3 regions of the Geobacillus zalihae genome follow, and region 3 is predicted to be linked to each of the others. Evidence: predicted binding sites of a transcription regulator. Region 3 holds the regulator's gene; each other region holds the start of a gene.

Region 1 (2,201 bases), 460 kb from region 3:
TGACGTTTTTCGTTTCTTGTTTTCTTAACGTCATCGCCATTTGCCAGACGAATAGGATGATGCCAAGCAAAAGCAACAAGCTGGGAAGAAACGCCCGGTTTGGCGCCGCCGCCAGGCTTACGGCAAATGCGACAATGCCGGCCGCTGTCACTGCAAATTGCCAAAAGCCGAGCCGCTCGCTCCAAATCGGCGTCAAAAAGGCGACCGGAACGAGCTGATACATCGCCCCCATGGCCGTCATCAACGCAAAGCCAAGCAACGCCAGGTGGGCCGCCGCCCACACGAACGGCAACCGGAACGCGCCGCTGCTAAGTGAGGGAATCGCTCCAAGCAACATAAGCTGCGACGCGGCGAACGCCAACACGGCGAACATGATAAACGAGAACGGAAGACGGACGTCTGTTTCTGTCCCCGTGCGAGTAGGAAACACGTTGCTCATCCTTTCGTAATGCGGATTTCAAAACTGCCGTCTTCGCGTGCGACCGTCTCGTGCCGGTAGCCGAGCTCATCAAGCTGCTCGTACAAAAACATCGGGCGGCGGTCGTTAATGATCGTCAGCGTCTCCCCAGGATTCAGCTTCGCGAGGGCAGCGAGCGTCCGCATCATCGGCTGCGGCGGCTCGAGTCCGCGGTTATCGAGGATCATCGGTCATCCCCCCTGCTTCACAAACGTTACTTTCCAATGTTTTTTTTCGATTTGTTCGGCCTCGTACGTAAATCCTTTCGCTTTCATAATCGGAAACAGCGGCAGCGGCTTGAATGGAGCGTGCAAAATGAACGTATCGCCCGGTTTGAGCGGCTTAATGGCGTTCATAATTTTTTCAAACGGCTCCCGTTTCTGCCGCAAATCTTCGCGCACATCGAGTTCAATCGTCACACCCATGCGCTTTCCCTCCTTTTTGACTATCATGATAATCATTTTCACTGAGGAATGTTGTGATATAGCTCACATCTTTCGGCCGAAACATGACATATTCCACTTTGGAAAAAAGGTTTCGTCTTCGTTTGAAAGGGCGGAATAGCATGTTTCAGAAAGATGGGCTTGCCCAAGTGTTTGAAAGGAAAACCCATCAGCTCCATTGCGCATCCCGACCGGTGCCGGACGATGGGGAAAAGGAGTTAGAAAAAGATTTCTTGTTCGAGCCCTTCGCGGTCAATCAAATAAAAGCCGTGTTCGTCGACGTCAATCAGCCCTTTCCGTTTCAGCTGGCTCAACGTGCGGCTCACCGTTTCCCGGGCGGTGCCGATCATGTTGGCCAGCTCGCGGTTCGTCACATGGGCGGTGAGCCGATGCCATTTCCCTTGCTTGACGGCGTTCGTGCGCGTCAACCGCAACAAAAGCAGCACGATTTGTTCGTACGTATTATGGAGCACTTGCGCCTCAAGCCGGTTTTGCAAGTCGACGATTTTTTCGCCCATGACGCGGAACAGTTTTATGCAAAGTTCAGGGCTCGCCATCAGCACTTGTTCGAAATCGTGGATCGGGATCGCGATCAATGTCGCTTCCTCGACCACTTCGGCGTGGGCCGGATAGGTGCCTTTTAAGAAAAAGCCGGCATGCGGAAACATTTCTCCCGTCTGCAAAATCGAGATGATTTGCTCTTTCCCGCTGAAGTCCGTTTTATAAATTTTTACCGTGCCGGAATGAATGAAATAGACTCGCTCGAGCGGATCGCCTTGCATAAAGACGAACGTCCGCGGCTTGTAAACGCGCACGTGGGAAATGGCAACCAGCGAATCAAGCTCGTAATCGGACAGTTCACGAAACAACGGAACAGCTTTTAAGCGGTCTTTCATCCAATGGTTCGCCATGGCGTTCTCTCCTTTGGAAATGTGACAAACGTGTGACAGCTGACAACGGAACATCAATGCTTTTCTCTTTTTGAACATCCGCGTCGTTTGGCCTTTTCTGCCTTCATTGTATACATTCCCACGCCATAAAGCTGTGATATAAATCATAACAGACATTTGCCCCAGCTCACAAACCGTCCTCGGTTCAGCACGCTACAATGGGGGCGAACAAACGAGAAGGAGGTTGTCTCATATGGAAGTTCATCGATCCGTTCGCCCCAACATGCGGCCGGGGCGGCAAACGACCAACAGTTTTCTCAAATCGATTCTCATTTTCACTATTGTGATCAGCTTTACCGTCCTGCTTGTCGGCGGGTATTGGATTTTTAAAGAAATGGCGCCAAGGCCGAA
Region 2 (2,201 bases), 260 kb from region 3:
TCAGCTTTATCATTTTTTCGGAGCTGAACTTGCTTGCGGGGGTTGTGACGTTCTTTACGTTCCGAAATGAAGGGTTGCTTAGGGCGAAGCGGTTTATTATCGATCTATTTTCCGGTCTTATTTTGCCTTTGTCGTTTTACCCGGATTGGGCGCAGCAGCTCATGGCGTATATGCCATTTCAAGCCATTAGCTATATTCCAAGCATGATCATTACGGAAAGCTTCCAAGGCGCCGCTGTAAGCGATGGATTGTTCACGCAGGCGGCGTGGTGCGTGCTGTTATTGTTTCCGATCGCGCTGCTATGGCGGGTGGCGAAAAAGCGGCTTGTTGTGCAAGGGGGGTAGACATTGTTTTACGTATCTGTTTTTTTTCAATATATGGCCCAGTACATGAAGACAAAATTGCAATACCGCACTGATTTGCTCATTGAATGGTTGTCCGACTTAATGGCGCAGGCGGTGAACTTAGTGTTCTTGCTTGTCGTGTTCGGCCATACGACGCTGCTTCACGGCTGGTCGCGCGATGAGATTTTGTTTATTTACGGTTTTTTTCTTGTTCCGTATGCCGTATTTGGCGCCTTTTTTAACCTTTGGGATTTTAATGAACGATATATTGTGCAGGGGGAAATGGATCGCGTGTTGACGCGCCCGCTAAACAGCCTGTTTCAAATTGTTTTGGAGCGGATGGAGCTCGAATCGTTGCTTGGCGCTGTGCCCGGGCTGATCATTATGCTGTATGCCGGCAGCCGCTTGTCTCTTTCATTTCATTGGTATGATGTCTTCGTGTTTATTTTGTTTGTCATTGGCGGTGCATTGATTTATGCCGGCATTTTCATTTCATTGGCGACGATCAGTTTTTTTGCCGACGCCCGCACATCCATCATGCCCATGATGTACAACATCAGCAGCTATGGCCGCTACCCGATCGATATTTATCATCGCGTCATCCGCTATATTTTAACGTGGGTGCTGCCGTTTGCCTTTGTCGGCGTTTATCCAGCTGCTTATTTTCTTGATAAAAAGGAATGGTACAGTTATGCCTTTTTCACCCCAGTGGTCGGCATGGTTTGCTTCACCGTTTCGGTCATGCTTTGGAACGCCGGGGTGAGGCGATATCGCGGGACGGGGAGCTAGGCGCCCCGCCCGTTTTTGTTCATTTGCCATCAAAATGACAAACAATGGTCAAGCAATCGACACAACCTTGTCTGTATCGTTAGCATGTTATGGCGTAAAATAAAATGTGAATATATTCACAAAAAGGAAGAAGAGGTGAATAGTTATGAAAAACGGGAGAGGAAATCGGGTAGCGGTCGTCGGCACCGGGTTTGTCGGCGCCAGTTATGCGTTTGCCTTAATGAATCAAGGGATTGCCGATGAGATCGTGCTCATCGATGCAAATGAAAACAAGGCTGAGGGCGATGCGATGGACTTAAACCATGGGAAAGTATTTGCGCCGAAGCCGGCTGACATTTGGCACGGCGATTACGATGATTGCCGCGATGCCGATTTGGTTGTCATTTGCGCCGGCGCCAACCAAAAACCGGGCGAGACGCGGCTTGATCTTGTGGACAAAAACATTGCCATTTTCCGCTCGATCGTTGAGTCGGTCATGGCATCCGGATTTCAAGGACTGTTTCTCGTCGCCACCAATCCGGTCGACATTTTAACGTACGCGACGTGGAAATTCAGCGGCCTGCCGCAAGAGCGAGTAATCGGATCGGGCACGATTTTGGACACGGCGCGGTTCCGCTTTTTGTTGGGCGACTATTTCGCCGTCGCCCCGACGAACGTGCACGCCTATATGATCGGCGAACATGGCGACACTGAACTCCCGGTCTGGAGCCAGGCTGATATCGGCGGCGTGCCGATTCGCAAGCTGGTCGAGTCCAAAGGGGAAGAAGCGCAAAAAGAGCTCGAGCGCATTTTTGTCAATGTGCGCGATGCCGCCTACCAAATTATTGAGAAAAAAGGAGCGACGTACTACGGGATTGCTATGGGGCTTGCCCGCGTGACGCGCGCCATTTTGCATCATGAAAATGCCATTTTGACCGTTTCCGCTTACTTGGACGGCCCATACGGCGAACGCGATGTCTACATCGGTGTGCCTGCTGTGATCAACCGAAATGGCATCCGCGAAGTGATTGAAATTGAACTTGACGAGGAGGAGAAAAAATGGTTCCACCGTAGTGCTGCGACGTTAAA
Region 3 (2,201 bases):
TGGAACGCGGCGAGTCGAGCCCGCTGTTTTGCGCCAAATAGCCGATTTTGATATGGTTTGGTTTGATGATTTTGCCGCTGTCGAAAGAGAGTTCACCGGCGATGATTTTCAACAATGTCGATTTTCCCGCTCCGTTGCGGCCGACAAGGGCGATTCGGTCGCGGGACTGTATTTCTAGTTTTATATTCGATAAAATAAGGTCAGCGCCGAAATATTTCGTGAGCCCGTGCACTTGCAAAATGATCATGTCCGTCACCTCGCGAATAGTTTAACGCAAGTCGCGAAAACGGTCAAAGACGAATGATGAAAAATCGTGTATAGTGTATAAATGGAGGAGATTGTATTGTCATCGTTCACTCATTTCAATGAACAAGGGCGCGCGAAAATGGTTGATATTACGCACAAAGAAGATACTGTGCGAGTGGCTGTGGCGCAAACGAGCGTGACTGTCAGCCGGGAAATTTACGAAAAAATGACGAGCAATGCGATCGAGAAAGGGGATGTGCTCGCCGTCGCTCAAGTGGCGGGGGTGATGGCGGCGAAGAAGACAGCTGACCTTATTCCAATGTGTCACCCGCTTATGTTAAAGGGTGTGGACATTGCTTTTGCTTGGGAAAACGATGGAGAAGCGCATAAGCTCGTCATCACGGCAACGGTGAAAACGAAAGGGAGCACAGGAGTGGAAATGGAAGCGCTGACGGCCGCTTCGGTCTGTGCGTTGACAGTGTACGATATGTGCAAGGCGCTTGATAAAGGAATGGTCATCGGTCCGACGTATTTGGTCGAAAAAACGGGCGGGAAGTCTGGCCATTACCGACGGAAAACCGATTAGCTAGGGGATGAGATCATGAGCAACGAACAACCGAAAATTCCGCAGGCAACCGCCAAACGGCTGCCGCTTTACTATCGGTTTTTGAAAAACTTGCACGCTTCCGGCAAGCAACGCGTCTCCTCTGCCGAGTTGAGCGAGGCGGTGAAAGTCGATCCGGCGACGATCCGCCGTGATTTCTCCTATTTTGGCGCGCTTGGCAAAAAGGGATACGGGTATAATGTCAATTATTTGTTGTCGTTTTTCCGCCGGACGCTTGAAGAGGATGAGGTGACCGAAGTCGCCTTGTTTGGCGTCGGCAATTTAGGCACCGCCTTTTTAAACTATAATTTTTCGAAAAACAACAATACGAAAATCGTGATGGCGTTTGATGTCGATGAGCGGAAAGTAGGGACGACAGTCGGCGGGGTGCCGGTCTATCATCTCGATGAGTTGGAGGAGCGGCTTCACGAAAACATCCCGGTCGCCATTTTAACCGTGCCGGCCGCCGCGGCTCAAGCGCTGACCGACCGCCTTGTCGCGCAAGGAATTAAAGGCATTTTAAACTTTACTCCGGCGCGGTTGAACGTGCCGAACCATATTCGCGTCCATCATATCGATTTAGCCATTGAGCTGCAGTCGCTCGTCTATTTTTTGAAAAACTATCCATCGCCATCGTAAAAAGGAGAGAACAACACATGAAATATTTGTTGCTCGTTGCTGTGATTTTGTTGCTGTTTGGCACGAAAAAGCTGCCGGAGTTGGGGCGGTCGTTCGGCCAGTCGCTTCGCGAGTTTAAAGACGCCACAAAAGGGCTCGCTGATGACGAAGAAACGAAAACCGACCGATGACAAGGCAGGATGGGGAAACAATGAATGACAAAGAAATGTCGGTGTATGAGCATCTGGGTGAACTGCGAAAACGGCTCATCATCGTGCTCATCTTTTTTGCTGCGGCGCTTGTCGTTAGTTTCTTTTTTGTCGATGATGTCATTTTGTATTTGCAGCGAACGGCCGAGGCGAAGCATTTGACCATGAACGCCTTCCGCCTCACCGATCCGATTAAAGTGTATTTTCAGTTTGCCTTTGTCATCGCGGCTGTACTGTCGGCTCCGGTGCTGTTGTATCAAATTTGGGCGTTTGTCAGCCCCGGTCTGTATGAAAAAGAGCGGAAAGTGACGTTAAGCTATATCCCGGCGTCGATCGTTCTTTTTTTAGCAGGCGTCAGCTTCGCTTATTTCGTCTTGTTTCCGTTTGTCGTTCGATTTATGAGCCAGCTGGCTGACCAACTAGGGGTTCAACAAATGATCGGCATTAATGAATATTTTCAGTTTTTGCTTCAGCTCGTGCTGCCGTTTGGCATCGTGTTTCAGCTGCCGATCGTCGTGTTGTTT

What was found. The regulator Rex, encoded in region 3, represses fermentation and respiration genes when NADH is low (regulators of the CRP and FNR family bind a similar motif). The targets are predictions, from matches to a motif close to TTGTGAAATATTTCACAA.
Region 1: the regulator Rex is predicted to act here: its motif matches at 934-951, upstream of QWV57_RS03695 (DUF2249 domain-containing protein).
Region 2: the regulator Rex is predicted to act here: its motif matches at 1,238-1,255, upstream of QWV57_RS02585 (L-lactate dehydrogenase).

Annotation. Positions count from the first base shown of each region.
Region 1 covers NZ_CP129217.1:716,381-718,581, forward strand. The annotation lists gene QWV57_RS03685 (hypothetical protein) at 1-439, opposite strand, end outside; gene QWV57_RS03690 (DUF2249 domain-containing protein) at 436-645, opposite strand; gene QWV57_RS03695 (DUF2249 domain-containing protein) at 649-882, opposite strand; gene QWV57_RS03700 (Crp/Fnr family transcriptional regulator) at 1,119-1,811, opposite strand; gene QWV57_RS03705 (nitric-oxide reductase large subunit) at 2,044-2,201, shown strand, end outside.
Region 2 covers NZ_CP129217.1:511,952-514,152, forward strand. The annotation lists gene QWV57_RS02575 (ABC transporter permease) at 1-344, shown strand, start outside; gene QWV57_RS02580 (ABC transporter permease) at 348-1,133, shown strand; gene QWV57_RS02585 (L-lactate dehydrogenase) at 1,279-2,201, shown strand, end outside.
Region 3 covers NZ_CP129217.1:254,993-257,193, forward strand. The annotation lists gene QWV57_RS01385 (ABC-F family ATP-binding cassette domain-containing protein) at 1-247, opposite strand, end outside; gene moaC (cyclic pyranopterin monophosphate synthase MoaC) at 344-832, shown strand; gene QWV57_RS01395 (redox-sensing transcriptional repressor Rex) at 848-1,489, shown strand; gene tatA (twin-arginine translocase TatA/TatE family subunit) at 1,507-1,659, shown strand; gene tatC (twin-arginine translocase subunit TatC) at 1,680-2,201, shown strand, end outside.